Regions from separate parts of the Acetobacter persici genome, predicted to be linked through region 1. Evidence: riboswitches for the same ligand, from Rfam matches in the RefSeq annotation. Region 1 holds a riboswitch; each other region holds the start of a gene.
The links. A riboswitch is a leader RNA that binds a small molecule or an ion and turns the genes downstream of it on or off. The one in region 1 is predicted to bind cobalamin.
Positions count from the first base shown of each region.

Region 2: another riboswitch for cobalamin. It lies ahead of JK199_RS03100 (TonB-dependent receptor); the one in region 1 lies ahead of cobG (precorrin-3B synthase).
Region 3: another riboswitch for cobalamin. It lies ahead of JK199_RS07935 (DUF1636 family protein); the one in region 1 lies ahead of cobG (precorrin-3B synthase).
Region 4: another riboswitch for cobalamin. It lies ahead of JK199_RS07605 (TonB-dependent receptor); the one in region 1 lies ahead of cobG (precorrin-3B synthase).

Region 1 covers NZ_JAERKU010000001.1:187,636-195,582, reverse strand. Annotated here, with positions in the region: gene JK199_RS00885 (Hint domain-containing protein) at 1-1,224, shown strand, start outside; gene JK199_RS00880 (RidA family protein) at 1,299-1,649, opposite strand; gene panC (pantoate--beta-alanine ligase) at 1,681-2,520, opposite strand; gene JK199_RS00870 (aldo/keto reductase) at 2,613-3,668, opposite strand; cobalamin riboswitch at 3,790-4,037, shown strand; gene cobG (precorrin-3B synthase) at 4,166-5,413, shown strand; gene JK199_RS00860 (precorrin-8X methylmutase) at 5,400-6,029, shown strand; gene JK199_RS00855 (precorrin-2 C(20)-methyltransferase) at 6,029-6,754, shown strand; gene cobJ (precorrin-3B C(17)-methyltransferase) at 6,751-7,509, shown strand; gene JK199_RS00845 (cobalt-precorrin-6A reductase) at 7,479-7,947, opposite strand, start outside.
Region 2 covers NZ_JAERKU010000002.1:192,646-200,592, forward strand. Annotated here, with positions in the region: gene rfaE1 (D-glycero-beta-D-manno-heptose-7-phosphate kinase) at 1-688, shown strand, start outside; gene JK199_RS03080 (AGE family epimerase/isomerase) at 685-1,905, shown strand; gene JK199_RS03085 (replicative DNA helicase) at 1,976-3,490, shown strand; gene JK199_RS03090 (PepSY domain-containing protein) at 3,487-4,938, opposite strand; gene JK199_RS03095 (hypothetical protein) at 4,935-5,345, opposite strand; cobalamin riboswitch at 5,385-5,595, opposite strand; cobalamin riboswitch at 5,722-5,931, shown strand; gene JK199_RS03100 (TonB-dependent receptor) at 6,019-7,947, shown strand, end outside.
Region 3 covers NZ_JAERKU010000005.1:92,841-100,787, reverse strand. Annotated here, with positions in the region: gene JK199_RS07955 (sorbitol dehydrogenase family protein) at 1-301, shown strand, start outside; gene JK199_RS07950 (GMC family oxidoreductase) at 321-1,958, shown strand; gene JK199_RS07945 (c-type cytochrome) at 1,951-3,477, shown strand; gene JK199_RS07940 (MFS transporter) at 3,678-4,889, shown strand; cobalamin riboswitch at 4,928-5,188, shown strand; gene JK199_RS07935 (DUF1636 family protein) at 5,350-5,802, shown strand; gene cobW (cobalamin biosynthesis protein CobW) at 5,799-6,860, shown strand; gene cobN (cobaltochelatase subunit CobN) at 6,878-7,947, shown strand, end outside.
Region 4 covers NZ_JAERKU010000005.1:18,150-26,096, forward strand. Annotated here, with positions in the region: gene JK199_RS07605 (TonB-dependent receptor) at 1-1,918, opposite strand, end outside; cobalamin riboswitch at 1,969-2,178, opposite strand; gene JK199_RS07610 (hypothetical protein) at 2,293-2,493, shown strand; gene JK199_RS07615 (CHRD domain-containing protein) at 2,611-3,054, shown strand; gene JK199_RS07620 (Hint domain-containing protein) at 3,203-5,932, opposite strand; gene JK199_RS07625 (LysR family transcriptional regulator) at 6,849-7,799, shown strand; gene JK199_RS07630 (DUF3147 family protein) at 7,808-7,947, opposite strand, start outside.

The sequences.
Region 1 (7,947 bases):
TCTCCACGGGATAAAATTATTTTTGATAATGGTCAAAGTACAACTCTCCAATGGGGAGACGATGGAAAGACTATTGTTGATCAGAACGGTACCGTCTTGGCAAATGTTACTTTTGCCGAGGGTTATGACAAAGATGACTATCAGTTTAATGGTGATGTCGTTACTGTCACATGCTTCCTTTCGGGCAGCATGATCCGTACCTGTAATGGGGATGTAGCGGTTGAAGCCCTCCGCATTGGTGATCAGATTGTTGCATTTGACTGGAAGAATAAAAAGGACGTTCTTCGTCCGGTTGTCTGGGTTGGCAAAGCGCGTGCGACGGTGCGGCCGGGTCTGCATGATGATGAAGCCGGGTATCCTGTCCGTGTTCTGAAAGATGCTGTTTCCGACGGTGTGCCTTACAAAGACATGCTGATTACAGCAGAGCATTGTCTGTTTTTTAAAGGCAAGTTTGTTCCCGTTCGTATGCTCGTGAATGGCGCGTCCATTTTTTATGATAAATCCATAACGTCATACGACTACTACCATGTGGAAACAGAGCAGCATTCCGTTATTACCGCCGATGGCATGCTGACCGAAAGCTATCTGGATACGGGCAACCGCTCCTCTTTCCGTCAGGAAGGCCGGGTTGTGGCCCTGCATGGCACAGCCCGCACATGGGAAAAGGATGCGGGGGCACCGCTTTGTGTAGACCGTGCTTTTGTGGAGCCTCTGTTCCGCATGCTGGAATGGCGGGAAGACAGTGTGGCTGGCTGCCAGACTTCAGCAAACGCTCCGGCTCTGACGCAGGATCCTGATCTGCATCTGGTTACGGAAACTGATGCCGTGATCAGGCCCATGCGCAAAGCCGCGCATCATTACAGCTTCATGCTGCCGCCGGGCACACAATCTGTCCGGATTGTCTCCCGCACCAGCCGTCCGGCTGATGTGACCGGCCCGTTTGTGGATGATCGCCGGTCTATGGGCGTGGCCGTTGCGGATATTCATCTGTTTTGCGCCAAAAGTCAGCATGACATCAGTGCGCATCGTCAGGCTGTAAAACCGGCTGGCTGGTACCCGTCGGAAGGTGCGCAGTGTGTGTGGACCAATGGGGATGCGGAGCTTCCGTTGGGTGATTACCTGAAAGAGGGAAAAATGGGCATCCTCTCACTCCAGATTCTTGCAGCGGGGCCCTATATTATCCGCGCTGAGGAGACAGCGGAAACGCAGGTCAAAACGGCCTGATAGTCTGAAGGTCTGAAATGGGATGCAGGGTCTGCTTTTTCTGGCAGATCCTGCATTTTTTGAAGAGTGTAGTGTTATCGGAGCGCGGCAATGCCGGTCAGTTCCACACGCCACTCCGGTCTGGCGAGTTTTGCTTCGACCGTCGCGCGGGCGGGTTTGTTGTCCCGGTCCAGCCAGGCGTCCCATGCGCGGTTCATGCCTGCCATATCGTTCATATCCGCCAGAAAAATCTGCACGGAAAGCAGGCGGCTTTTATCTGTGCCCGCTTTGGCCAGAAGGGTATCCACCTGCCGCAGGATATCGGCCATCTGGCCTTCCGCATCCAGAGTGGCATCATCAGCAATCTGCCCGGCCAGATGCACAAGCCCGTTGTAAATGACAGCGCCGGTCAGGCGTTCTTCGGGGTCAAGACGTGTAATGGTCATGGATGTGTTTCCAGTTTTCTATCCGGTGGTGTCAGGCAAGCGGCATGTTATCAATCAGCCGGATGTCTCCAAGGCTGGCCGCAACAAACAGGCGGGTGCCGGGGTCAGCTTTTTCTGACGGCGCCAGAGTTTTTTCAGATCGCAGGTCCAGATAATGCACTGTAAACCCAGCGTCTTGCAGGGTTTGTGTGCAGCGCTCCAGCGTGGCGGCCACGGGTTTTCCGGCTTTCAGCGCGGCAACGCAATCCTGCAAAGCCTGTGGCAGATGGGTGGCCTGCTGGCGCTGGGCAGCGGTGAGCCGCCTGTTGCGGGAGGATAGCGCCAGATGGTCAGCTTCCCGCACGGTGGGCACGGGCAGAATGGTCACGGGCAGGTCCAGGTCCGTTACCATCCGGCGGATAATGCAAAGCTGCTGGAAGTCTTTTTCCCCAAACGCGGCAATATCGGCACGGGTTTGCATGAACAGCTTGGTGACGATTGTTGCCACGCCATCAAAATGGCCGGGGCGGTCCCCGCCACACAGCATCTTGTCCGGGCCGGAAACAGTAATGCGCGTGCAGAAGCCGGGCGGGTAAATCTGGGTTTCATCCGGGGCGTACAGAACATCCACTACGCCGGTTTGTGCCAGAAGGGCTTCATCCGCGTCCAGACCGCGCGGATAGAGCTGGAAATCATCCGGGTTGTTAAACTGGATCGGGTTGACAAAAATCGTCACAATCCGCCGGGTAGCTTTGCCGTCCAGCGCCTGCACCAGTGTCAAGTGGCCTTCATGCAAAGACCCCATGGTGGGCACCAGTCCGATTGTCTCCCCGTCCTTATGCCACTGAGTGACAATCTCGGTCAGTTCCTGTCTGGTTCTTACAAGCTTCATGACGCATCCCGGTTTGCAGTAAAAGCGCAGGACAGAGGACTACCCGGTCTGTGCACGATTGCCGGGAAATCCACTGTCCGTCCTGGGCCGTCTTACTGTGTTTTCAGGAATGGTTCCAGCAGCACACGGTCTGCCGGGCTGAGCCGGTCTGCCGCGGTGCTCGCCTGATGCCAGTAGGGATAGAGCAGGGGAGGCTGGCTGGCCTGATTAAGGCGGTTGAGCTGGTCTTCCGACAGCGTGAGTTCCGCGGCTTTCAGGTTGTCTTTCAACTGCTCTTCCGTGCGGGCGCCCACAATGACGGAGGTAATGGCCGGGCGATGCATGGTCCATGCCAGAGCGACCTGCGCTGCGGAAACGCCATGCTCTTCCCCAATAGCAAGCAGCACTTCCACAATATCAAAAAGCTTTTCCTTGTCATGCACCGGGGGTTCGCCAAAATTTTCAAGCTGACGGCCTGCGGGTGTTGGCTGGTTACGGCGATATTTGCCGGAGAGCAGGCCCCCTGCCAGCGGGCTCCAGACCTGCACGCCAATCCCCTGATCCACAGCCGCGGGCAGCAGTTCATACTCTGCATCGCGTGCCTGAAGTGAATAATAAATCTGCTGGGATACCGGGGCGATCAGCCTGTTGCGCTCAGCAACGGACAGCGCTTTCATCATATGCCACGCGGAGAAATTGGAAACCCCACTATAGCGGATCTTTCCGGAACGGGTCAGCGTATCAAGGGCTTCCAGTGTTTCATCCAGTGGGGTCTGACCATCCCATTCATGCAGATAATACAGATCAATATGGTCGCGGCCGAGGCGCTTCAGGCTGGCCTCACACGCGGTAATGAGATGCAGGCGGGAGGAACCAGCCCCGTTTGGTCCGTCCTGCGTGCGGAAGCGGGCTTTGGTCGTGACCAGAATTTCCTGCGAGCGCCCTTTCAGGGCTTCCCCCAGAATAGTTTCGGATTCCCCGGAGGAATAGATATCCGCCGTATCAAACATGGTGATGCCCGCATCCAGGCACAGGTCAATCAGGCGGCGCGCCCCGGCTGTGTCGGTATTCCCCGTCTTTGCAAAGTCCCCTTTGCCTCCAAATGTCATGGTGCCAAGGGTAAGGGCAGAAAGACGCAGGCCAGACCGGCCAAGTTGACGATACTGCATGAAGCTGTTCTCCGTGTGGGTGAAGAGTGAACGCGGATGACCGTTTTGAACTGGCAGTATAGAGGGACGTTTTCAAGGGTGTCAGGGCGTTCACTCTGTTTTGACAACCACCAGAGAGCCTGCTTAACAAAGGGCAGATGGTTCCCGTCAGGGGATGAAAAGGGAAGTACGGTGAGAACCCTTCTGTTTCTTGGCCGTCGCTGCCCCCGCAACTGTATGTGACATCAGGCGTGTTTTCCGCACTCTTGTTTTTGGGAGTGTTGACCCACTGGAGCGTGCTCCGGGAAGGGCGGAAACAGGCGAAAACTGCCGGAGCGCCGGGGGTTTTGTGTCATGAGCCAGGAGACCTGCCATCTTTGTGCTGAGTGTCATGTCTGGCGGGGTGTCCGGAGCGTGATGGTGCGTTGGGTCAACGCGCTACTATCTGGTTTGTCCTGATGGCCTTGTGATGAACACCCCCATGCGGCCTTGTGCTGTGTGTTGACTGAAGGGTGTTCATGTCTGCCGCGTTTTCTGCCCCAGTGGTGAAGGGATGGTGCCCAGGTCTGTTTGCCCCCATGCAGGCGGCGGATGGCTGGCTGGTACGTGTACGCCCGCCGCTGGGCCGGATAACCGCAGCGCAGGCGCATCTGCTGGCCAATGTTGCGGAGCAGGACGGCAACGGGCAGATCAGCCTGACCAACCGGGGAAATGTGCAGTTGCGGGGGTTCGCGCCGGAAGCGGCCCGTGCTTTCCCGCAGCGGATGATAGCGGCGGGCCTCGGGCAGGCAGACCCGGATGCTGAACGGCGGCTCGCACTTCAGATATCCCCTCTGGCGGGCGTGGACCCGGCCTGTGCGGGGGAGACGATGCTGTGTGCGGAGGCGTTGAGGGCCGGGTTGATCGGCTCTCCCGCTCTTTCAGCTTTGCCTGATAAATTCGGGTTTTGCGTCGATGGCGGTGGTTTTTTCCCCGTTGGGTCTTTGCAGGCTGATATCATGCTTCAGGCTGTACAAAACCCGGCTTCTGAGTGGGGAGGCTGGCGCGTTGTCTGTGGTGAGGCCCGCTCAGAGCCGCAGGGTTTGTCTGAGGCTGTGCAGACGGCTCTTGCATTGGCGGGTGCTTTTATAAAATGCCATGAGGCCATGCGCCCTTTGCGGGGGCCTGCTATTGCCCAGAGACTGTTTGCAGAAATCGGGGTTGCATGGGTACATGCTGCCAGAACAGAGAGGCAGCACGGTCGTGCGTTGGTTCAGAGGGCCGGACATCTGACAGGCCATCTTTATGCGGTGGCTGCGCCGCTGGGGCGTCTGACGGCAGCAACGCTGCGGGCCTGTGCAGATGTTGCGCAGACCGGTGAGGGCATTTTGCGCATGACACCGTGGGGGAGCCTGATTTTTGGCGGATTAAGGAAAATGCCGGAAATTTCAGGGCTTGTTATGCATCCAAGTGATCCGCGCTTGCGGGTCTATGCCTGCATTGGTGCGTCAGGCTGTGGGCAGGCTTCCGCCGACACAGGGCGGCTGGCGCTGCAACTGGCTCCGCTTTTGCCGGAGGGGATGGAGATGCACGTCTCCGGGTGTGCCAAAGGCTGTGCGCATCCGGGGCGTGCGACAGTCACGCTGGTTGCCGGGGCGGAGGGATATGGCGTGATCCGGAACGGACGCGCGGGGGATCAACCCGTCTGCGTTGTGCCGGAATGTGATGGTGCAAAGGTCGTGAGACAGGTTCTGTCTGAAGGAGATGTTAAAAATGCAGCCTTATGATTATATCCGCGATGGCGCTGCCATTTATGAACGCTCCTTTGCGACCATTCGCGCAGAAGCTGACTTAAGCGGTTTTTCCACCGAGCAGGCCCAGATTGTTGTTCGTATTATTCATGCCTGTGGCATGGTCGATGTAGCACAATCCGTGATGATGACGGAGGATTTTGTATCTTCCGCAAGAAAATCCCTTAAAAAATCCTGCGCTGTTCTGTGTGATTCCGAGATGGTGGCGCATGGCATTACCCGTGCGCGTCTACCTGCGGATAATGCCGTGGTGTGCACCCTGCGGGATGCGCGCACGCCAGACCTTGCGCGGCAGATTGGCAACACCCGGTCTGCCGCAGCGCTGGACTTGTGGGGGGAAAAGCTGGCCGGGGCCGTTGTGGCAATCGGGAATGCGCCTACAGCCCTGTTCCATCTTCTGGAACTGCTGGATGCCGGTGCGCCAAAACCTGCGGCTGTAATTGGTTTGCCGGTCGGCTTTGTCGGGGCGGCGGAATCCAAGGAGGCCCTTGCAAAAAGGCATGATATCCCATGGCTGGTTGTGCAGGGGCGGCTGGGGGGGAGTGCCATGGCCGCGGCGGCTGTCAATGCGCTGGCGAGTGAGGTGGAGTAATGGTGCGCGGAACGCTGCATGTGGTGGGCGTGGGGCCGGGAGACCCGGACCTGATGACGCTGCGGGCTGTTAAAACCCTGCAAGGGGTGCCGGTTGTGGCCTATTTCTGCCGGCATGACACACAGGGGCACGCGCGCCGCATCGCGCACGCGCATATTGCTGCCACAACGCAGGAAATACGGCTGGCTTATCCGTTTACCACCGAAATTTCCGTTAAAGACCCAAGCTACCATATCGACATGCATGCGTTTTATGATCGCTGTGCGGAGGATCTTGCTGCGGTTCTGGAAGAGGGGCGGGACGTCGCTCTGCTGTGTGAAGGGGACCCTTTTCTGTATGGGTCCGCGATGTATCTGTTTGACCGTCTGCATACTCGGTTTGAAACTCAAGTTGTGCCCGGTATTTCCGCCATGAGCGGTTGCTGGTCTCAGGCGGCGAGGCCTATGACGCACGGGGATGATGTTCTGTGTGTTCTGCCTGCTACCATGCCGGAAGAGGCTCTGGTGCACTGGCTGGACAAGGCCGATGCGGCGGTGGTGATGAAGATTGGCCGGAATATGCCAAAATTGCGGAAAGCACTGGAGCAGACAGGCCGTTTGCCGGATGCTGTCTATGTAGAGCGTGGCACGCAACCGGAGGCACGCTGCCTGCCATTTGCGGAACAGGATGGGCCTGCGCCCTATTTTTCACTGGCGCTGGTGCCGGGCAGAAAGGGCGTGCGATGACGGGTTCTGTCAGCATTATCGGGCTTGGTCCGGGGAATGCGCTCCAGCGCACACCGCAGGCGGATCAGGCGCTGAGCCGTGCGACGGATCTGGTGGGATACGGCCCCTATGTGCAGCGGGTGGACGCGCCGGCCTCCGTGGTGCGGCACTGTTCGGATAACCGGGAGGAGTTGGACCGGGCGCGGCATGCGCTGGAACTGGCTATGCAGGGGCGGCATGTCGCGGTTGTCTCCGGCGGAGATGCCGGGGTGTTCGGCATGGCCAGCGCAGTGTTTGAAGCTGTGGACCATGGCCCGCAGGCATGGCGTGCGCTGGATATTACGGTTGTGCCGGGTGTGAGCGCGGTTCTTGCGGCTGCCGCCCGGCTTGGGGCACCGCTGGGCGGTGATTTCTGTGTGATGTCCCTTTCCGATAATCTCAAGCCATGGCCAGTTGTTTTGCGCAGGCTGGCGCTGGCGGCGGAAGCGGGGTTTGTTATTGCGCTCTATAATCCGCGCTCCAAGGCGCGCCCGACCCAGTTGGGGGAAGCGCTTGAGCATTTACGTGCCTGCCTGCCCGGATCAGTCCCTGTCGCGTTTGCGCGGGCCATTGGGCGTGCGGATGAAGCTGTGCGGCTGACAACACTGGCAGAAGCGGACGCTACATGGGCGGATATGAGCACATTGGTGCTGATTGGCTGTGCCGCCAGCCATCTGATCCCGCGCCCGGACGGTGGAGCGTGGCTTTATACGTCGCGCAAGGTCGAGGCAGCCTGATGTGTCTGGAGCCAGAGCAGAGCCTCCGCGGGTGTTTGAACATGCGGGCAGGGCGGGTGGGGCGGACGCTCGATCATAATTACCGGGCACCCCAGAGCACGCGCCGCTTCAAGTTTTGGAAAGGTTGCGGAGCCGCCAGAATTTTTAGTGACAAGACACGCAATCTGATGCGCCTTCATGAGCGCTCGTTCCGTAGCATAATCAAACGGTCCGCGAGCAGAAAGGACAGTCGTACTGGGGGGCAGTGTGGCTGGGTCGGGCGGTTCAATCGAGCGCAGCAGATAAGTATGCTGCGGGGCCATGCAGAAGGGCGCGACCTCCTTGCGTCCTGTTGTCAGAAAAACCCGCAGGGGGCGCTCCCCGAAACCAGCCGGGTCTGCCAGCAGGCTGGCAGCGGCAGTCAGGTTGGTTACAGAATGCCATGTGTCTCCCGGCACA
Region 2 (7,947 bases), on a different contig from region 1:
CGTGCCCGCCCGTGCGCGGGAAGTGTTTGATGTGTCCGGCGCGGGGGATACCGTGATTGCCACCATGGCGCTGGGTGTGGGCGCCGGCATGACGTTCGAGCAGGCGATGCGCGTGGCCAATGCCGCAGCCGGTGTTGTGGTGGGCAAGCTGGGCACGGCCACGGCGGATATTCAGGAAGTGCTGCACGAGCTGGAAGAACAGTCCGGCCCGGACCAGATGCCGCATCTGCTTCCGCTCTCCGCCGCCTGCGCGCAGGTGCAGCGCTGGCAGGCGCAGGGGCTGAAGGTGGGCTTTACCAACGGGTGTTTTGATATCATTCACCCCGGCCACGTTGGCCTGCTGGCGGAAGCCCGCGCCGCGTGTGACCGGCTGGTGGTGGCCCTCAATACGGACGCCAGCGTCAGCCGCCTGAAAGGCCCGGCCCGGCCTGTCAACACGCTGGAATCCCGCGCCCGCGTGATGGCCGCCATCCGGTATGTAGACGCCGTGGTGTCTTTTGATGAGGATACTCCACTGGAGACGATCCGCACCCTGATGCCGGACGTGCTGATTAAAGGCGCGGACTATAAACCGGAGCAGGTTGTGGGGGCTGATCTGGTTACAGGCAATGGTGGCCAGCTTGTGCTGGCCACGCTGGCGGCCGGACACTCCACAACGGCTACGATTGGACGGATTCAGCAATCATGAGTCGCACATTGCCCCCCAACCCTCTGACAGATGCACAGACCGACGGCGCACCGCTGCCTCTGGTTGCCGTGCGGGACCGGTTTTCGGACTGGCTGTTCCAGAAAGCTCTGCCGTTCTGGGCCACAACAGGGTGTGACGGCACCCCGCATGAGCTGGCTCTGCTGGGCGCGCAGGAACATCTCACGCTGGAGGGTGAGCCCGCTTTGCCGCCGTTCAAGCGGGTGCGGGTGCAGGCGCGGCAGTTGTTTGCGTTCTCGTGGGCTGCGTTGCAGGGGTGGGAAGAGGGTGTGTCCCGTGCGCACGGCATTTTCCGGTTCCTGCTGCATGCCCACCGGGAGGACGGGGGCTGGGCGCGCACCTTAACGCGTGAAGGCGCGGTGAAGGATGCCACGGCGGACCTGTATGATATCGCGTTTGTTGTGTTTGCTCTGGCCTGGTACGGGCGGCTGGAAGGTTCAGGCCGTGCCGAAAAACTGGCGCGGGACACTCTGGGCTGGGTGCACCAGCATATGGCCACGCCGGACGGTGGCTTTCTGAACTGGCTGCCCGATGACGGTGCCCCCCGGCAGCAGAACCCCCACATGCATCTGCTGGAAGCCGCACTGGCTCTGTATGGTACCACGCAACATGAGGCCGATCTGGCTCTGGCCCATACGTTATATGAGCTGTTCCGCACCCGTTTTCTGGACCCTGTAACGGGTACGCTGGGCGAGTTTTTCACAAAAGACTGGCAGCCGGTTCCGGGTGAGGCCGGGCAGTGGGTGGAGCCGGGGCATCATTTTGAATGGGTGTGGCTACTGGGGGAATATCAGCGCCTGACGGGCGTGGAGACGTCCGAGCCCGCCTTGCGGCTGGCCAGCTTTGCCACCCGCTTTGGCCTTGAGCCGGAGACGGGCCGGGTTCGGGATGTTCTGGCGCGCGACGGGTCTGTTCTGCGCGGTGGCTCCCGCCTGTGGGTGCAGGGGGAAGCCCTGCGCGGTATCCTGAGCCGTGACAGGCTGGATAGCCGGGGGATTGCGGTCCTGCTGGCGGAAAATCTGCTGGACCATTATTTTACCGGCTGCCCGGTTGGCACATGGGTGGACCAGCTGGATGCGGCGGGCGCACCGGCTGTAACCAAAATCCCGACCAGCTCCCTCTACCACATCATCACCGCGTTTGATGCACTGGATCTGGCGGCAAAGCAGGCCACAAAGCCCGTTCTGCCAAAGCTGTAAGGCATGGGCGTTTTTCGGTTAAAGCCGGAAGACGGATGTGTCAGGACCTGATAAACGAAACGGCGTGAGTATGACCCAGACCCAACCCGCGCGGCAGGAAGAAGAAACGCTTCTGTCGCTCTCCCTTCGCCATCCTCCTGCCAACCTTGAAGCAGAGCAGGCCCTTCTGGGCGCGCTGCTGACAAACAACCGGGCGTATGACCGTGTTTCCGACTTTCTGACGGGCGCGCATTTTGCCAATCAGGTCAATGGCCGGATTTATGATGCCATTGCCCGCCGGATTGAAAACGGCCAGCTTGCGGACCCTGTTACGCTGCGGGCCGAGCTTGAAAACTCCGGAATCCTGAATGATGTCGGTGGTATGGCCTATCTGGCCAAACTGCTGACCTCCATGGTCGGCATTATCAACGCCGGGGATTATGGCCGCGCCATTCATGATGCGTGGATCCGCCGCCAGTTGATTGATATTGGCGAGACCGTGGTGAACAGCGCGTTTGGCACAATTTCTGATCTGTCCGGCCCGGACCAGATTGCCGCGGGGGAAGAGGCTCTGTTCCGCCTCGCGACGGAAAAAGGGCAGGACGGCGGCTTTGTGGTGTTTGACCGTGCCCTGACGGACGCCATTAAAACAGCGGAACTGGCCTTCAAGCGGGAAGGGCATGTGTCCGGTCTGACTTCCGGCCTTCGGGATCTGGACAAGAAAACCGGTGGCCTGCACCCGTCGGATCTGATGATTCTGGCGGGGCGTCCCGCCATGGGGAAAACCGCGCTGGCCACCAAAATTGCCTTCTCCGCCGCGCGTGCGCTGATGATTGAGGCGGAAGAGAAAGGGCCGGGCGTGGAGCCAACCGGCACGGTGGCTATTTTCTCGCTGGAAATGTCGGCCGAGCAGCTGGCCACCCGTATTCTGTCCGAGCAGGCGGAAGTGTCCGGTGAAAAAATCCGTCGTGGGGATATCGGGCAGAAAGAGTTTGACCGCTTTGTGCGCGTCAGCCGTGAACTGTCCCGCCTGCCGCTGGTGATTGACGATACCCCGGCGATCTCGCTTTCCGCCATGCGGACCCGCTGCCGCCGGCTGAAGCGCACGCGCGGGCTGAGCCTTGTGGTGGTGGATTACCTCCAGCTTATGCGTCCCTCCGTTGGTACACGCCCGGAAAGCCGCGTTCTGGAAATCTCCATGATTACACAGGGCTTAAAGGCGATTGCGAAGGAACTGGAAGTGCCGGTTATCGCGCTCTCCCAGCTCTCCCGTCAGGTGGAAAGCCGGGAAGATAAACGCCCCATGCTTTCGGATCTGCGTGAATCCGGGTCCATTGAGCAGGACGCGGATTCCGTGATGTTTGTGTATCGTGATGAATATTACCTCCAGCAGCGTATGCCCAAGGAAACAGCGTTTGATTCCATGGAAAAATACTCAGCCGCGCTGGATGACTGGCAACGTAAAATGAGCCTTGTGCATAACAAGGCCGAACTCATTCTGGAAAAACAACGTCACGGCCCCACCGGTGTCGTGCATCTGTTCTTTGAAGGTGAATTCACACGTTTTGCGGATCTCGATATGGTGCATGAGGAGCCGCATCACTAAGAGCGGCCCGCTGCACGCAGGCTGGTGCGGCGCAGCCGCCTGATGCCGATAAGAACGCCGGACAGAAAAACGCAGAACACGCCACATAATAACGGCACGGCAATGCTTCGGTGCGTCAGGGTTCTGCGCAGTCCGGCCTGAAAATCCAGATCATGAAACCCGTACACCAGCCAGCGGGACCGGCGGGCAGGGCCGTCCAGAATGGTCTGCACAGCGCCGGACTGTCCATCCAGATAGGTCAAGGTGCCATCCGCCGCCTGTGCCCGCCAGACGGGAAAATGGCGTTGATGCGTGGGGCGGCTGAAGTAATAGGCATCCGCCTGCGTTAGAAACGTCAGATCGTCCGGCGTTTTCAGCAAGCCTGCGGACTGCAGGGGCTGCCTGATCTGCTCTGGGGTGAGAGGGGCTGGAGTGAGGGCTTCATCCAGTCTCCGGCTCCTGAGGCCGGCAGCGGTTTGCTCCGTGATCTGCATAAAAACTTTGCTGTTTAGAAAAGCCGTTTTTATGCCGGTGCATCCGGGTGGTGCGGCACTTATCAACCGTGAGAGAACCTGATGGATCTCCGCGCCGGTCGCCGTGCCAGTCACGCGCAGGGGGCGGGTCGCGTTTGGATTGCTTTGAAACAGGCCTGCGGGAGACATGGTAAGCAGCCCGGTTGTAACCCATAAAAGGGCCAGTACACCAAACACCGCGCCACTGAGGTGATGGACCCCATGCCACCTTTTATAAGGGGTAAAAGGGGCGGCGCGGCGGAGGCGCAAAACGCCAATCCATAGCCCGGTAACGGTGAGAAAAACTCCTGTGCCAGACAAAAGAATAACGACGTCGCTCCAAACCGCCGGGTGCTTGCGCAGCACCGCCGGGTAAAGCCAGTGTGGAATAGCCCCCACCCATGCCCAGAGGCGGGTGGAGCGTGTTGTGGCCTGCATGACCTCTCCGGTCAGGGAGGAGACGTACACCTGCGTGTGCGCCGCATCGGGAAACAGAAAGCGATAAAAGCCATTTTCCCGGCCATGCGTATCCAGAACCCACTGGTCGTCTGTGGTCAGGCCATCAAAGACGGGGCGGCCTTGTGCGCCGGTGGCCCGCGCGTATCGGATGGCGCTGGCAGCAGCATCTTCCGGGGGGATGCGCCCCGCATGGCCGGTGCGCAGGTCCAGCGCAAAAGGTGGGCCTTCCTGTGGCGTGAGTGTCAGAACCGGTTCGTGCCCTACCATATTGATCTGAAAAGCCTGAAAGCGTTCTGTGCTGCCCAGTTCAGCCAATTTCGGAAGTATGGCGGGCCAGTGGATTTCCGTCGGAACACGGCGCAGGGCGCTTTCCTCCGGCTGAGGCCATGTGTGCCAGAGCATGACAAGGCCGGAGGCGCACCAGCCTGCCATCAGCAGGCCCATGCCAATGCCCAGCCATCGGTGGGTCAGATACAGCGTCCGGCGGAAGGCCTTCATGCGGGGCTGTTATACAGCGCCATGGCGGCGTTCTGGGCGCCGCGCGTCCAGTGGACGGCAACATAGGCCCGCACAATGCGCTGCGCGGCAGCGGGCGGCATGTCCGTGCTGAGGGCTGGCATGGCTTCAAGATAGTCAGAGGCGGTGAGGAGCAGCGGCCGGAAAGCCTCTTCCAGCACAGCACCCCGTTCCCGGTGGGGGGCGGGCAGGGACGGGACCAGTTTGAGGAAGAGTGCGTGGCCGTTCTGGGCAATGACCTCCTCCTGCTCAGGAGGCGGCAGGTGCGCCAGATGCGCGGCCTGCAAGGCATGAGCGCGGGACGGGCAGGCGCTGAGCAGGCGGGAAAAAGCCGGGTGATATGCCTCTTCTGGTTGAAAAGGTCGGGGGAAGGGGGAAAACGGTCCCACTGGTATACTCCTGCCTTCCGGTACATCCCGCCCGGCGGCGCGGTCTGAACGACAACAGCAGGTCTCCTGGCTCACGGTTAAACGTCCGTCTCCCGCCTTCCCGGTTGTGCACCAGTGGCGTGCCTTGCGGCAAAAAGACACGGACAGACCGCCTACAGTTGCGGGAGCAGCGACCGACTGAGCCGTGCGGCACGGCATACGGTCTTCCCTTTTAACCCGCCTGCGCGGGGCTGTTGACTGACAGGGAGAGACTGTACGCAAATGCCGGTTTTGCGCAACAGGCTGGGATGCAACGTGTGCACGGCCTGCGCCTTAGAGCCGTTTTTTATGGGGTATAAAGCAGCACGTTCGTTGACAAGGTTTTTCAGACCCTGTTTACGCTGCACGCAGCAATGGTGCTTTGTGGCTGCGTGCGCGGCCAGAAGGCTAAGAGGGAAATCGGTCCAAGCCGATGCTGCCCCCGCAACTGTAAGCTGAGAGGGCTTGCGGCGTTTATGCCACTTTCTGTGCCACCCACAGGGGGGAAGGCAGCCGCAGGACCCGAGGACCAGCAAGCCAGGAGACCTGCCATTACGCCAAAGTCACGGACGGAGCTGCCATACGGGGTGATGTGGCGGCGAGGCACGGTTTGCTCAGTGCCTCCATCGCGGTGACGTTGTTTTGGAGCGAACCCGTGCGTCCAGTCTCTTATGCCCTCAGTCTTCTGTTCGGCATCAGTTGCGTGCCCGCAGCCTATGCGGCCACCCCTGATCCCTCAGACCCGAAAGGCAGCGCTGCCCATCCGTATAAAAAACGGACAGCAGTACCCCCGGCCAGAAAGGTGGCAGGCCCTGAATATATCACGGCTTATGGTAAAACTGCCCCTCTCCAGATAACACCCGCAGTCGGTGGGAAACTTGGCCTGTCCATCCAGCACACGCCGGGCACACTCAATGTGGTCTCGCATGATCTGATGATGCAGCGCGGTTATGCTCAGGCTGAGGCCGCGGCAGACAGCGCGCCGGGTGTTTCCTCTGGCGGGTCTCCGGGGTCACCCGCGCAGCTGATGATGCGCGGCTTTACCGGCAACCAGATTCTGGTGCTGCATGATGGCCAGTATTTTGGCCCGACCACCATGGTCAACCGGCCTCAGAACACCTTCAATCTGGAAAGTGTGCAGGTGCTTAAAGGCCCGTCCTCCGTGCTGTATGGGCAGGGGGCCGTGGGCGGCACGGTGGATATGCGTAGCCGTACGCCCACGTTTGATGGCCCGCATGCCAATGCGCTTGTGTCCTACGGCAGTTTTAATACGTGGAACGCCGGGATTGGTGGCTCCGTGCCCATTACGCAAACGCTTGCGTTGCGCACGGATTTCAGCCGGACATCGTCTGACGGATTTGTAAAAGGAGCTGACCCGCACTCGGATGATTTTACGACAACCTTGCTGTGGAAGCCGACGGAAAAGTTCACCGCGCGGCTGAGCATGGATTATCTGACGGACCGGCTTTCCACTTATTACGGCACGCCGCTGGTGGATCTGTCGCAAACAGGCGGGCGCGTAGGCGGTTTGCTAAGTTCCAGCAAAGGGTTGGGCCTTACCCGCGCGTCCCTGTGGCGGTACTATAACGTGCGGGACGGCAAGGCCGGGTCTGTCAACGCGACGCCCACACTGCATCTGGACTGGCGGGTGAACAGCCATGTTCTGTTTCATAACAGCAGCTATTTCATTTATTCCAAACGGCGCTGGAACAACGCGGAAAGCCTGACTTACATCAGCGCCCCCGGCCAGACGGATGCCGCAGGCAATGCCATTGCCCCCGGCAGCATCAGCCGGGACCGGTTTTATGTGTATCAGAACCAGCATCAGGTTGGGGATACGCTGCACGGGCAATTTGATTTTTCCATTTTCGGCATGAAGAACCGTTTTGTGCTGGGAGGCGACGCCTATTATCTGCGCTTCATCCGTAACCGGGGTTTTCCGGCTGCGGACTATGCGGACAGCGTCTCTCTTGTCAGCCCGGACGCCACGCCACTTGGGGCGTTTTCCGGGGAATATCCGTACATGAAATCCCCCACCACGATGGTGCAGGCGGGCCTGTTTTTAGAGGACGTGCTGACCATCCGGGATAATCTGCGGCTTGTGGGCGGCTTCCGGTATGACTGGCTCGCACTGGACCGGCAAAACTACCGGCAGAACGGGCAGTTTAACGCCGCAACCAGTTTTAAGGGGCACTACAACCCGGATAATTTCCGTATTGGTCCGGTGTTTGATCTGACAAAAAATGTCAGCCTTTACGGGGTATATACCACGGGGGAAGACCCTCCGGGCTCCAACCTGTTTCTGGCCAACCGGGGGCAGTTTACAAAACTCAGCCACTCCCGGCAGGGCGAAATTGGTGTGAAGGCCAGCCTGTGGGACGGGCGTTTGACCACCACTCTGGCGCTGTATGATATTCGCCGGACGCGGATGCTGGTTTCAACCGGGCCGGATACGGTGGCAACGGCGGGTGTCCAGAAATCACGCGGGGTCGAATGGCAGGGGGATCTTGTTCTCAACCGCCACTGGAGCCTGTCTGGCAATGTGGCTTATACCTATTCCCGTTACGGCTCTTTCCACCCCAGT
Region 3 (7,947 bases), on a different contig from region 1:
TCTGATGAGCAAAGAGCAGTTCTCCAGCGCCACCACGTTTGCCGCCGCAGCGGAAAAGGCGGACCCGGCCCTGAAGGATGTGATTCATGACATTCTGACCGGCTGGTACCGGGGTGTCGCGGATGGCAAGGTGGTGGTCTATCGCTCCGCCCTGATGTTCGACATCACGAAGGACGCGGTCTACCCCAAGACCTACGCCACAGGCGGCCCGTTCTACTGGACCACGCAGCCGCCGGAAGTAGACCGTCCCACAGGGCATCCAGCCCTTTCACCCTCGAAATTCGTCGTAGAACCGACCTGAGAGCGGGAATATCAGCCGTATGCCTTCTGAACAGACTCTCTCCGCCGATGTTGTCATTGTCGGGTCCGGTGTTGCCGGAGCGTCCATTGCCAATGAACTCGCGCGCGCCGGAATTTCCGTTATCGTGCTGGAAGCTGGTCCGCGTGTGGACCGCCAGCATTTTGTAGAAAATTTCCGTAATCTGGAAAACAAGCCCTCCTATCAGGGGCCTTTTCCGGCGGTGCCGTGGGCCAGACATCCGCCCAACCAGATCACGCCGAATGATTATCTGCACACGTCCGGTCCGAATGCGGAAGCCTACCAGCAGGTGTACCTGCGCATGATGGGCGGCACGACATGGCACTGGGCCGGGTGCGCATGGCGCTACCTACCCTCGGACTTTGAGCTGAAAACCCGCTACGGGCAGGGGCGTGACTGGGCCCTGAAGTATGAGGATCTGGAGCCGTTCTATTATCAGGCGGAAGTGATGATGGGCGTCTGCGGGCCGGACCCGGCCAAGGAGGACCTCGGTTCTCCGCGCAAACAGCCTTACCCGATGGACGCGCTGCCCATCTCCTACGCCGCGCAGCAGTTCCGCAAGCTGATCAGTGAAAAAACGCCATGGCGCGTGGTGCATGAGCCGCAGGCCCGGAACACCCGCCCGTATGACAGCCGCCCGACGTGCGAGGGCCACAATAACTGCATGCCCATCTGCCCCATCGGGGCGATGTATAACGGCAGTTATTCCGTGTACCATGCCGAGGCCGCCGGGGCGAAGTTCATCCCCAACGCCGTGGTGTATAAAATCGAGCGAGACAGCGCCAACAAGCGCGTGACCGCCGTGCAGTATTATGACCCGGATAAAAATTCCCACCGCGTCACCGGCAAATATTTTGTGATTGCCGCGCACTGTATTGAAACCGCCAAACTGCTGCTGGTCTCTGCGGATGAGCAGAGCCCGGATGGCGTTGCCAACAGTTCAGGCCATGTGGGCCGGAACATGATGGACCATACCGGCGTGCAGGTGACGTTTATCAGTGGGGATAAAGCCCTCTGGCCGGGCCGTGGCCCGCTGGAAACCAACGTGATCGACAATTTCCGTGACGGCGACTGGCGGAATGAGCGCGGCGCGTATCTGGTGCATATGGTGGATGACAATCAGGTGGACCTTGCCACCCAGCTTGCCATTTCCAAAGGTTATGTCGGGCGGGATCTGGAAGAACAGATCCGTTATCTGGCTTCTCATACCGTGCGTCTGTTCAGCCATAACGAGGCCCTGCCGGACCCGGATAACCGCCTGACGCTGAGCAAGACCAACAAGGATATTCTCGGCATCCCGCATCCGGATGTTTATTACAAACTGCCTGACTACACCGTGAAAAGCTGTGACCACACCCGCAAGGTGTTCAAGGAGCTGATCGGCCTGATGCACGGCACGGATGAACAGTGGACACCGGGTTACTTCCCGCAGGATCATCCCTCCGGCAGCACCATCATGGGCACGGACCCGAAAGATTCCGTGGTGGATGGCCATTGCCGGACGCATGACCATGAGAACCTCTTTATTGCCAGTTCCTCAGTTTTCTCAACCGTGGGCACGGGCAACATTACTCTGACGGTCGCAGCGCTGGCGCTGCGTGTTGCAGATACGCTGAAAAAAGAACTGCTTCATGCCTGATTTCAGAACTCTCCTGTGTTCCGCTCTTATTGCCGGAACAGCCCTTGGTGGTGTGGCGCTCGCACCGCTGGCCGCCGCTGCCTCAGCGGACAAACCGTCCGCCCAGCCCACAGTGCCCGCGCCTGTGGCGGAAGAGGGGAAGCCCGTTGCAGGCTCTGATGCTAAAACATCAGACCACACGCCAACCTCTGAAAAACCGGCTCCTGCCGGGGAGGCCGCAACCCCTGCTGCCTCAACGCAGGCAGGTGCCTCTCCGGCCGCTCAGCCGGACAGTGCCGAGGCTGAACTGGCGCGGGGTGCCTACCTTGCGACAGCAGCGGACTGTGTAGCCTGTCACACCAAACCGGGCGGGAAACCTTTTGCGGGCGGCCTGAAAATCGCCACCCCGATGGGTCAGGTGGTTGCCACCAACATCACCCCGGACCCGGACCACGGAATTGGCCGGTATACGGAAGCGGATTTTGAAAACGCCGTGCGGCATGGCGTGCGCAAGGATGGCTCCTATCTGTATCCGGTCATGCCGTACGTGTCTTACGCGGGCATGACGGATCAGGACGTAAAAGCCCTGTATGCGTGGTTCATGCATGCGGTCAAACCGGTGGCGGAAGCGCAGGAAGAGACAAATCTGTCCTTCCCGGCCAGTATCCGCCCGGCCATGATGGCGTGGAACTTCATCGCCAGTAAGGAAACGCCGGAAACCGGGGATTCCAGCACGTATGACCCGCTTCGCCGGGGCCGTTATCTGGCCAACGCGCTGGAGCATTGCGGCACCTGCCACACCCCGCGTAACTTTATGCTGAGTGAAAAGCAGGACCATTATCTGGCCGGGACGTCCCTTGGCGCATGGTACGCGCCCAACATCACCTCCAGCAAAACCGGCGGCATCGGCTCGTGGAGCGAGGATGATCTGGTGGCGTATCTGCGCACCGGGCATGTGGCGGGCCGTGCGCAGGCCGCAGGTCCCATGGCGGAAGCCGTGGAGCACAGCACGAGCCACCTGACGGATACGGACCTGCACGCACTGGCCGCCTTTATCCTCAAGGTTGCCCCGATGGAGGATGAGGCCGACCACACCGCGCGTGATGCGTTTGGCAAGGCGGTGAACGAGCCGGATATCCGCACCAAAGGCCCGCAGCGGATTGATGATCTGGCGGAAATGGATGGCCCGCACATCTATGATGCCAACTGCGCGGCCTGCCACGGGCGGGACGGGGCTGGCACGCAGGACCATTATGTGCCCTCCCTGTTTGCCAACTCCACCGTAGGCGCAGGCCGTCCGGACAACCTGATCATGACCATCCTGAAAGGGGTGGATCGCACGGCGGGCAAGGAACATGCCTTCATGCCGGGCTTTGATGGTCAGTCCAACGTGCAGCGCCTGAGCGATGCGGAAATTGCCGCACTGGTGAACTACGTGACCGCCACCTTCGGCTCCGGGGATCACCACGTCACGCCGGAGCAGGTCAAAAACCTGCGGGGTGACAGCAAGCCGGTGAATCCGCCGGCCAAGGGGCAATAAGGGGGGAGTCACAAACCCCTCTGGCAGGCCGGGCGTTTTTCTCAGCGCCCGGCCTGTTCTGCCAGCCCGCTCTTGTCTGCGCGCTCTCGCCCTCAGCAGACTGCTGCGTTATCAGACGCAGTGCTTTTCCGGGCGCGCTTTTCCAGAAAATACGCTATGCACACCACCCTTTGAAGAGATCCGGGGTTAAGGGGAAAGCTGTGTTCGGTTCCTTGTCTGTTTCAACACGGATTGGCCTCGTCGCCCTGTGTGCCGCAACCTTTACAGCCATCACCAGTGAGATGGCTCCGGTTGCGCTCATGCTGGAGATGGCCCGTACTTTCCACACCAGCACCGGCCATATCGGGCTGGCAGTCACGGCGTATGCGCTGATTGTGGCCGTTGCGGCTGTGCCGCTGACGGTTCTCACCGCACGGGTGGAGCGGAAGCGCCTGATTCTTGTGGCGCTGGCAGGGTATGTGCTGTCCAACCTGATAGCAGCCTTTGCGCCCACTTTTGCTGTGCTGTGCCTGGGCCGCACCCTCGGCGGCGGCGCGCATGCGCTGCTTATGTCCATTGTGTCAGCCTATGCCGCCCATCTGGTGCCCAAAAAACTGACAGGCCGGGCCATCTCCTTTGTGTTTGGCGGGGCCTCCATGGGGGGCGTTCTGGGGGTGCCGGGGGCTGCGGCGCTGGGGCATTTTGCAGGCTGGCGCATCGCGATGCTGGTTGTGGCGGGGCTGGCAGCGTTTCTGACGGTGCTGATTGCCGTCTGCCTGCCGCCGGTTGTCAAACCGGCGGGGCGTCCATCCGGGCCGTACAAGGCCCCGCGTGAGGCTGTGCGCGCCTTCGGGTGGGTTGTGGCGGCAAACGCCATGTTCTTCCTCGCCCATAATGTTGTGTACACCTATATCGCTCCGGTGCTGATGGCGCATGGCCTGCCCGAGCAGTCTGTAAGTCTGGCCTTGCTGGTTATCGGGGTTCTGGGGTTGTCCGGCCTCTGGGCCTCCGGCCTGATGGTGGATCGCTGCCCGCGTGTGGGGATGCTCGGCGCCGGGGTGGTCATGGCGTGCGCGATTGCGCTGCTGGGCGGGACGCTGGTGCCGGGCTGGGAGAGTGTGGCGGTTGTCTGCCTCTGGTGCGCGGCCTATGCCTGCATCATTCCGTTCATCATGTCCGGGGCGATCCGCACCCGCGCCACCTCGGCGGATACAGCGGGGGCGGCGGTCAACAGCACCAGCAATATCGGTATTCTGCTTGGCTCGGCCCTTGGGGGGCAGCTTCTGTCCGCGTATGGCGTTGCGGTTCTGGTGCCTGTTTCTGTGGCGCTGTGCTGTGTGGCCATGCTGGTAGTGGTGCTGAGCGGCAATGCCTTTCCCGTCAGGCTGGCCGAGCATGAGGACGAAGAGGCGGCAGAACAGGTCTGCTCATAAAGCGCCCGGCTTACGGCTTGAAAAATACCGGTATTATGCGATGCTTGCCGCATGATGGTGTCCCGCGAGGGATGAAAAGGGAAGACCGGTGCGCAGCATCCGCTGCAAGGCCGTCGCTGCCCCCGCAACTGTAAGTGATTGCATGGTCCGCTATGGGCCTGCCGCCTCTGGCGGGCAGGTCCATGCCACCGGCTCCGGTAAGGGGGCCGGGAAGGCAGCCGGACCCGCGGCTGCAAGGTTTATTCCGCGCAGACCTGCACGACACAAGCCAGGAGACCTGCCATCATCCGCGCTGCCCTTTCAGGGCGGGCGGCTGTCTGAGGTGTCGTGTCCGGCGGGGTGCCCGGAAGGCGAGGGTGCGCTGGGCTGGCGCATCACTCCTGTGCCAGCAGGAGCACTGTGCATGCACTCCGTTTAAGGGCCGCATCTTCCCGGAGCGGCGCCTGATCGGGAATTTTTTATGCCTGCGTCTGTTCCGCATTCCGCCCCGTCCTCCCACGCGCCGCCTGCCGTGGCGGAAGGCCCGGTGCTGCATGTCTGCACCACCTGCCGGCGCGGCGGCCCCGGCATGGATCACCCTCCGGGCGCACAGTTGCTGGACCGCCTGACGGCCCTGCTGGAGGCCTCACAACAGGACTGCCCCGTCACGCTGCGTCCCGTCGCCTGTCTGGCCTCGTGTGACCGTGGGTGTACGGCGGCCATTGCCATGCCGGGCCGCTGGACATGGCTGCTCGGCCATCTTGGGCCGGAAAAGGCGGAAGATCTTCTGGCCTATGCGCGGCTCTATGCCGCCTCGGCCAAAGGGACGGTTATGCCGTCCCGCCGCCCGGCCTCTCTTTCTGATATGATTCTGGGCCGCGTGCCCGCTACCCTCTACCCTGAGGCCACAGTCTCTGAACAGGAGCCGTCATGACCGCATCCACCCGCGTTCCCGTCACCATCATCACAGGCTTTCTGGGGGCGGGGAAAACCACGCTCCTGCGCCATATCCTGCAAAAAGCGCAGGGCCACCGTATTGCCGTTGTGGTCAATGAATTCGGCTCTCTGGGCATTGATGGAGAAATCCTGCGCGGCTGCGGCGTAGAAGGCTGCCGGGAGGATGATATTGTGGAACTCACCAATGGCTGCCTGTGCTGCACCGTGGCGGATGATTTCCTGCCCACGATGGAAGCCCTGCTGGACCGGGCCGACCCGCCGGAACATGTGGTGATTGAAACCTCCGGCCTTGCCCTGCCCAAGCCGCTGCTCAAAGCCTTTGGCTGGCCCACCGTGCGCAGCCGCATGACGGTGGATGGCGTCATCACTGTGCTGGATGCGCCCGCCGTCGCCTCCGGCCGCTTTGCGGATGATCCAGAGGCCGTGGCAAAACAGCGCGAGGCCGATCCCTCACTGGATCATGACAACCCTCTGGCGGAAGTGTTTGAAGACCAGCTTAACGCGGCGGATCTGATTGTTCTGAACAAGACGGACCTGCTGGATGCCGCACAGCTTGATGCGGTGGAAGCAGAGATCAGAACCCTCTGTCCGCGCCCGGTGCGTATTATCCGCGCGCAGGATGGCAAGGTGGACCCCGCCGTGCTGCTGGGTCTGGGGGCGGAAGCTGAGGCTGATCTCCAGTCCCGTCCGTCGCACCATGATGCGGAAGATGGCGAGCATGAGCATGATGATTTTGAAAGTTTCGTCGTCACCGTACCGGAACAGCTTTCCGTCGAACGCTTCCTGACCCTGTTGCAGGATGTGGCGGCCCGGTATGACGTCCTGCGCATGAAAGGCTTTGCCAGTGTGCAGGGCAAGCCCATGCGGCTGGCTGTGCAGGGTGTTGGCACCCGCTTCCGGCATGAGTTTGACCGCCCCCTGACCCCGCAGGAGGCCCGCACCGGGCGTATTGTGGTCATCGGGCAGAAGGGGCTGGATGAGGCCGCCATTACGGCGGCGCTGGCGGCAGATCCGTCCGCAACGTCCGCCGGTTAAGCAGGCGGCCAGCCCCCATGCACCTTCTTGTGCGGGACAGCCGGACGCTGGATGAGCAGGACGTGGCGGAAGACCTCGGCCTGCCTCCGGCGGAGCTTGTTGTCCTGTCCTTTACGGAAAGTGACCTGCTCGGCCTGCTGCACGCACAGGCACGGCTGAAGGTCGGTCCGCGCGGGGAGGGGGAGACGCTGCCCTCTCTTCAGGTCACCAGCCTCGCCCGGCTACGGCACCCCATGTCGGTCGATCTGTATCTGGAGACCACACTGGCGCAGGCCCGTTGTGTGGTGGTGCGGCTGCTCGGCGGGCTGGATTACTGGCGCTATGGCGCTGAGGAACTCGCGGCATGGTGCCGGGCGCACCATATCCCGCTGGCTCTGCTCCCCGGAGAAGCCCGGCCACAGCCGGGTGCCGGTGCCCCGCTGTCGGATGATAGCCGTCTGGCGGAGCTCTCCACCGTGTCGGGTGAAATACGCAGGCGACTGAACGGGTTTTTCCAGTATGGCGGTGCTCACAATATGGAGCATGCCCTGCGCCTGATGGCCAGCCTCGCCGGGCAACACGCGGATGATGGCGCACAGCCGGAATCTCTGCCACCGTGGGGAGTGTACCGCACAGTTGCAGCACGCACGGACCTTAAAACAGCCGGTGCAGCAACACTCAGTCAGGATTCTGTTCCTCTGCCAGAAGGCCACACGCTGCGGGCCTCACTGATTTTCTACCGCGCCCATCTGATGGTGGGGGATATCGCCGCGCTGGACGCGCTGGCGGATGCCCTTGCCGCACAGGGCTGCGGGGTGGAGATGCTGTTTGTTACATCTCTTAAAGACCCTGCTGTTGCAAGCGGCGTTGCCGATGCGCTGAAAAACTTCCAGCCAGATATTGTCCTCAACGCGACCCTGTTTTCTTCCAGAACCCCGCAGGGGCACTCCCCACTGACGGTTGCCGGGGCGCCCATCCTGCAACTGCTCCAGCCGGGGGCGACACAGGAGGTATGGGGGCGCAGCCCGCGCGGTCTCTCCCGGTCGGACCTCGCCATGCAGGCTGTGCTGCCGGAACTGGATGGCAGCATCGCAACACTCCCCATTTC
Region 4 (7,947 bases), on a different contig from region 1:
AATAACGGGCATGGGTTGAGGCGATATCTGCATTCAGCTCCAGCCAGGATAGCGGGTGATACTGGCCGGAGAGTTCAAACCCCTGCCTGCGGCTGGGGGCGCCGGCGTCATTCACGCCTTCATCCGCATCATATGTCAGTTCCGAGCTAAAATCGATCCGGAAAAAGGCTGCCTGTAAATTCAGTTTTGGGATGATATTGGTGCGCACGCCCAGTTCTTCACTGGTGGCGCGTGTCATGAAGGGCGTGGCGATGGCCCCGTTGGCAATGCCGTCGGTCGGGACGGTACCCAGCACGGCACGGATATCGTTAGAATGGTAGCCCTGCCCTGCGCTGATATAAAACTCCGTTTTATACCACGGGCCAAAAATCAGGCTGCCCTTGGGCTGGAAAAGCCACTGATGCACCTTGCCGTTATAGCCGGAAACAAGACTGTGGTCTGAACCGCCGTAATAATCCCCGCGCAGGCCGACAACAGTGCGCAGCCAGGGCAGCCAGTGCGTAATATTCTGGCCAAACAGGCCGACATTGCCCTGAGATACTGTATCGGCATTACAGACATACCGGCCTGTGGGCACGCTGCTGTCCGGGCAGTCCGGCAGGACTTTCCGCTGGTGGGTGTGGCGGCGGTCAATATAAATACTGTCCCAGCGGCCCTGTACGCCAAAAGTGGTGTCTGTTGCACGGTGCAGCACCGTATCATGCCGCTGATAGGCGGACGTGCCACCAAAGGTGGTGCGGGTTTCATCCTGCTGTTCCTGATCCCCGTTGATGGGGTCATTCAGGTAATGACTGAAATCATTCCATAATGTCAGGCGGCTATGCACAACATAGAGGGACGTTTTAAGCTGCCAGTTATCCTGATGCAGAACGTGATGGGCGGAGACGCTGAACCGTTCTGAATAGCCGCCATCACTTGGGTCGAGAGAGCCGTAACGGCTGATCAGGCCTTTCTGATAGGCTTCCAGTGGCTGATCTGTCGTGTTGTTCCACAGGCCCCGGTAATACAGGCCAGTCAGGTTGAATTTGGTGTGTTCTGTTGTGTGGGTGTAGCGGGCAGCGGATTTGATGCCCCGGAAATTATCCGGATGCGCCCACGGGCCATTGAGATGGTCGAGCGAGAAAGCGCCAAGCAGCTTATCGCCATTTTTGAAATGGGCTGTATCGCCAATAAAGGCATGCTGGTCCCCCAGCGTGCCGAGGCTGCCGGTGGCCTGCCCGCGCAGATCATCCGTCAGGCGGATATGGTCGGACCCGACGACGCCAAAATCCCCCACATCCGCGTAAAACGGGCCTTTGGTGTAGTCGATCCCCTGCGCAAGTTCGGGCATGAGGAAATTGACGTCCGTATAGCCCTGCCCGTGCGCGTGGGTGGGTTCATTCACCGGCATATCATCCACAAAACTGGCGAGGTCTGTGCCGTGATCAAGATTGAAGCCACGCAGCAGATACTGGTTGGCTTTGCCCTCGCCCGAATGGGCCGTGACAACCAGACCGGGCACGGATTCCAGCAACTGGCCCACGCGATACACCGGGCGCAGGCGGAGTTCTTTGGCAGTAATGCTGCCCTGACTGGCGGTGAGCGCGCGGCCAATCGGGTCTGTGTGGGAGGCGATCACCTGAAGATGTTCTTCCCCGTGGGCGTCAGCCGTTTTGTGGCCGAGGAGCTTCTGGGCGGAGACCGGGGGACGGCGGTCCGCAGAGGGGGTGCCGGACGTCGCGCGCTGGCGTTGAGCGGAAGCAGGACGAACGCCGGTCTGGGGGGCGTGCGGGCCTGTGGTTGTCGCGGTGCGTCTGGCAGTCCCTCCGCCGGGTTTTGCGCGGTGGGCCGCCTGTGCCGTGAGGGTGGTGAAAGCGGAGGCGCAGAGCAGCGCGACGACAAACGGAGAGCGCCCGCGCCCGGCAGGACGCGGAAACACGACGTGGACCATACCTGTTCCCCGATATCCGGCGCACCCCGTCCGGCTATCATGACTGAGCGACGAAGGCAGGTCTCCTGGCTCACGGAGGGGGATCTGATGCGCCTTCCCAGCCTTTTGGGCCAGTGGCGTGAGGCATCAGCGCACCGTTTACAGTTGCGGGGGCAGCCGCTGCCTGAACCCCGGACTGATGGCCCGGCCGGATTCTTCAGCGTTCCCTTTTCACTCGCTTGCGCGAGACCTTCGACAGCCGCAGAGGTAGGGGATGGGTTCCGGGCCGGTCAAGGGTTGGGGGATGGTGATTTCAAAAAAACGTCACACCGTGCGAGGGGCCGAAGCGTATAGGAAGAGGGCGTCTGAAATCTTTCTGCCTTGTGAGCACGATGATGCCTCAGTCTTCCAGCCCCGCACCCGAAACTGCCCCGGCCCTCACGTTGCGGGAGGCTGCTACGGAGCGGTGGCTGGCAACATTGCGCCAGAAAATGAAAGCGGACGGCACGCAGCCCCGCGTCCATTTTAGCCGCACACCGGACCGCCTGCCTGACCGTGAAGGCGTGATGCGGGATTTTGAATAACCGCTCACGTTTTGTGAGCGGAAGCAACGGTCTTTCCTCTGAGACGTTTTGAAGCTGTGGCGGTGCCCGTTTTTTCGGGTGCTGCGCGTTTTCTAACGGAATGAGGACGTTGCCGTGATGACCCTGCCCCGCAAACCGGTTTTAAGTCTGGTGCTGGCTGCCGGCCTGCTTGGCGCTGGTATGGCGGCTGCTCCGGCACACGCCCAGCGCAGTATGCTGTTTTCCGGCACTCTGGCCCCTGAGCATGGCGCGCCCGCCCACATGCAGGGCAAAGTGATGGCGCTGTATTACCCCGGAGCGCATGTGCTGCGCTACACCGTGACATGGGACGGCCTGACCGGCCCGGTGACCATGGCCCATCTGCATGGCCCTGCCCTGCCCGGCAAGGACGCGCCAGCAATGGTGACAGTGCATGGCCCCTATAAAAGCCCGCTGAGTGGCAGCGTGATGCTGAGCAGCGAGACAGAACGTGACCTGCAGGACGGGCGTGTTTACCTGAACCTGCATACCAAAGCCTATCCGGGAGGAGAGGCGCGGGCGTGGCTGGGGAAGAGTGAGTAACGAATTCCGTGCGAAGAGGTGAGACACTCGTTCAGCACCGAGGTTCTCAAACGACATGACAGCGTGCAGGTAAAAAAATTCCGGGGCCATCCTGTGCTGTACAGGATGGCCCCGGTATTCTCTCTTAAGACTCAGTTTTTACGACGGCTCAGGCAGAGTGAGCGGCAGTTTCTGGCTCCGGCGTGGCATCTGTCTGCTGGTAAGGGCCGGCCGCGCAGACATTCAGCGTCAGCAGGCTCATTGAGCGCCTGATCATAAGCGGCAGCGGCAGGTGAGCATGGCCACTGGTCCAGGCATAATCTGCCTCTGCGGCATACCAGCCAGCCAGTTTGTCCTGCTCAAGATGTGCGGTGATCCTGGTCGTCTTATTGGCTGTCATCAGATGGATTTTTCCAATGGCGACACCCAGCATACGGCGATCATCCACAAACGGACCAATCACATCACTCGGGCGGCTGGCGCGGGAGACGATCTCAACAGATGCGACGCCCGGCGGCAGCATGAAGCGATATTGTCCGTCTTTTTGAGATACCGGACGAACGATAGCACCCGTTTGGGTGATCAGATGCAGCTCCGGATTGGTTGTCATAGTAGATTTGTCGGGTACCTGACGGTCAGACACATTTTCTGCCCGGCCTGCCAGCTTATGGAACAGCGGCTCTACAAAGGCACGATCCACGCTCAGCGGAACAGCCGCGTCCGTCGCCCAGTCCTGCGGTGTGCCACCGAGAGCCACAACAGAACCAGACTGAGAGAACGTCCGGCGGTTCCCTGTATCCAGATAGCTTTCTGTCAACATGCCATCGGCCATCAGAACGGAATGCTGTTCCGTTTCTACATGGAAATAGTCATAGGACGTGATGGACGTATCATAGAAAATGGAAGCGCCATTCACCAGCATACGAACCGGGACAAAGCGCCCTGAGAAAAACAGGCAATGTTCCGGGGTAATGAGCATATCCTTATACGGCACGCCTTCAACAATAGCGTCTTTGCAAATGCGCACCGGATATCCTGCCTGATCGTCCGCCAGATGAGTGCGCACTTCAGCATGGGCCTTACCGGCCCAGACAATGCGGCGGGATTGCAGAGAACCGTCCACATACGCCGTGACTTCATCGCCAAGACGGAGGGTTTCAACGGCGACTTCCCCAGCCGGGGTTTTAATCATAGTGCCGGAAAGGAAGCAGACTTCACCCAGAGCCCCACCGTTGCCATTGCTGACCAGCTCGAAGCCCGTTGCTTTAACACCGGGAATGTTGAGGGTAATGGTCTCTTTGTTAGCCAGCGTGATCACGACCTGATCATCTGACGGGTAGGCATAGGACACCCCGTCCGCAGAAACACCTGCCAGATCAATACTGTCAGAATTCCCGGGGGCAGTACCACTAAAGCCGCTGATGACGGTGCTGACAGTCCCACCATTTTCCAGACCGGAAATCGTCAGGCCGTGGTTCGCATCAGTCGGGAGGACAACAGTGCCACCAGCATTGTTCCACAGGGTCGCAGAGCCTCCGGCCTGAAGGGTAATAACGCCGGAGAGGACGCCACCGTTACTGACAGTGACAAGACCTGTGCTGGCGACGCTTGTATCACCCAGTGTGCCACCAGATTCTACATAAACTTCGCCGCCCGCTGTGACCGTATTATTATCTGCGTGCCCACCAGAGGCGATATCAAGAACACCACTGGTATTGATGGTAGTACCTGTTGCAGATCCCTGCAAACCCAGACCACCACGGCTGTCAATTACCGTGTTAACGGCAGAACCACCGGCCATGACGCGCCCGAGACTCCAGGCTTCAAACGTAGCCGCAGACATTGTAGCGCCACTGTCAACAATGACGTTCAGCGAGGTGTTACCGGACGATGCACTGATGGTTGCAGAATTGAGCGTCGCACCAGACTGCGCTGACAGAACACCCCCATTTACAGTGGTGTTTTCTGCAACGCCGGTCGCGCCGCCGACATATATGGTACCGCCGCTGACAACTGTCCCACTCTCAAGAGACCCCGCCACCCCAACGCCGGCGCCGGAGGAGACAACAGCGCTCAGAACCTGTCCCCCGGCACTGATGCCCAGAGTATTACCTGAACTCAGCTTGGCATTTGAAAGAGTAGCGCCTGATTCGACAACAATGATGGCCGCGCCAGCCTGAGGAGTCTCACCTGTATCTACCGCGCCGCTTTTTAGAATCAGCGTTCCGCCACTCGTCCCCCAGTCAAATACTGGCGGAGAGTTATAGGCGCTGATCGTACCGCCATTGAGCGTTGCAGATTCTGTCGCACCGGCAGAAAAGACTGCTGTTGTACCTGAATTGATGGTTCCCTGAACAAGCGTTCCCCCACTGTTAACAACCAGAGCGTTACCAGACTGAAGAGTTACGTTTGAAAGAGTGGCGCCAGAACTCACAATGATGCTGGCGCTACCTGCGACAAGATTATTTTCAGTATCAGTGGCGCCGGATTGCAGGATGACCGTGCCACCCGCAGTAGACCATGTGTGCGCGGCAATCTCTTTGCTGGCAATGATCGTTCCGCCGGACAGGATATAATCTGTACCGGTATATTGTTGTGCACCATTCTCAATGGTCAGGGTGCCGCCACTTTGTATAGTGACAGGTGTAGCCGAGGCGTAACTTATAAGAGATCCACTCTGTAAAACAATAGAACCACCTGAGGAAATGACAGTACTACCTTCTAATCTTCCGCCGCTGGTGACGGTAACTTTTCCGCCTGCACTAACAGAAGCAGGCGAATTGATCCCGCCAGATAAGACCACCACAGAAGAATATGCGCTGGTATAAAAATTACCCGGAGGGCCGTCACCCGTAACACGGTCCGTAACATACAGTATTCCACTCGAAACGTAACTCATAGCCCCTTACTCCTTGAAGGATTCAGCAAAAAACCAAAAAAAAGCCTCGAGAAACATACGTATATTTTCTATTAACAATTTAATTACTTTGGGAGACACGCGTCAAACGACTAAAAGTTGTCAGCAATCAACTGTTTATTTTTTTCAGAACTTTTCAGATAAACATGCTGTGCCAACGCACGAATAAGGCGAAAATATGTCTTTTTCTTATCCTTAATTTATAGAAAAACTATATTTTTTCCCTTTATTTTTCAAATTTGTATGGAAGCGGGCATGTTGCCTGTATTTTCGACACAGCTCGCAATTGTCGAGGTTAGCAGCGTTCCCCCACAATAACGTCAATGATCCACTTAAAGTATTATATTAATACAGATAATCTGACATGAAAAACTTTCAGAAAATTTGAAAAATAGACCTATAAATATAAAATTTTTTATATTTATTTTGTATGCGCCTGAAATTTTTGTTTTAACATTACCAATCCTAAAGAAACAAAATCTGGAAAGGAAAGGCAAATAGAGGAAGAGGAAAGCAGCATATTAATGCATACCCGCAAACCAGATAAGATCAGATATGAAACAATATTATTTTATTTTTTTTGGTTTTTTGAAATTTATTTTAACAATATATGATTTTTACAATAAATAATAAAAAAATGAGTAAAAACGGCATTCTTTCAATGTATTCCATCGGTATAATAATAACAACACAGCATACGCAATCAAAAAAAAGTTTTGCGCTGTTAACCATTTGGTTTTTCTAATGCAAATTTAATAAAAAACATCATTTTGTGTAATTTATTAAACTACTTTTGTGAGATAAAAAACCAGCGGAGACTTGTGATAAACGCAATTTTGTTTCTAAAAGCCACTCACTGGCCCGAAAAAAAACTTAGAAAATCAGGGAGCTATGTGAATTGGCGAAATTTCCAGATTTGCGCATTCATATGAAATTGCGTTATTTCCGGCTGGTTGAAACTCTCGCTTCAACAAAAAGTATTCGTCTTGCAGCGGAAAGGCTCAACATCACACCAGCAGCAGTTTCCAAAGGATGCCGGGAATTAGAAAATATTCTTGGAGTTCAGCTTTTCTCCCGCACAAATCATGGTTTTTTACCGACACCTTTATGCGAAAGGCTGATAATTTCAGGTCGGCGCATTGATGCTGAACTAAAAAATCTGATGACCGACTTCACTCTCCAGGAGGAGAGTTACCATGACAATGTCAAAATCGGATTTCAGACGCCTTTGCTACAGGAAATTATCGTCCGTAGCGTTGCAAAACTAAAAAAAGAACATCCCAACCTGAATATCACGCTCGAATACTCGACGCGCCCACAGCTTATCGATGGGTTACATTCTAACACTTACGATTTTATCTTTATCAATCTGTCTGATATTATATCTCATCCGCGCCTAAGCATAAAAAAACTGGCCGATGAACAGTATGTTGTGGGCAGTATGCATTCCGTACATTCTTTACCTGACGTTCTGGAACGGTGGGAAGAGTTTGCGACATCGACATGGGTTATCCCGGTTCCCGGCACTGCAATACGTGATCGTTTTGATTCTATTCTTGCAGCGCGAGGCCTACGTCTACCGCCAAGACGCATTGAAATTAATTCACCTATCGAAGGTGAAAAACTGGTTTCTCTTTCTGATGCTTTCACGCTTGTGCCGTTTAGTATGCTCAAGTCTCTTGGGCGAGAAACTATAGACCCTGATCTGACACTTCGGTTTTTACCAGAAATGCAATTAGGGCTTGGCATTGTCTGGCTCAAAGATTCGCAACTCAGCCCGGCTGCAAATTATGCCAGTGACTTCATAACCAGGAAAATTATGAAAATTTTAAAAAACAACGAATTATAAGATTGTGGTCACATCCGGATACCCAGTTTAGGGGCCAGCCAGACCATCCCCAGATAGAGCAGGATGGTCACGCCGCATCCGGCCAGCAGGGCGAGCCAGAATGGCATGCCCTGGCGCATGGCCCACGGAATAAGCAGAAACATGGGCA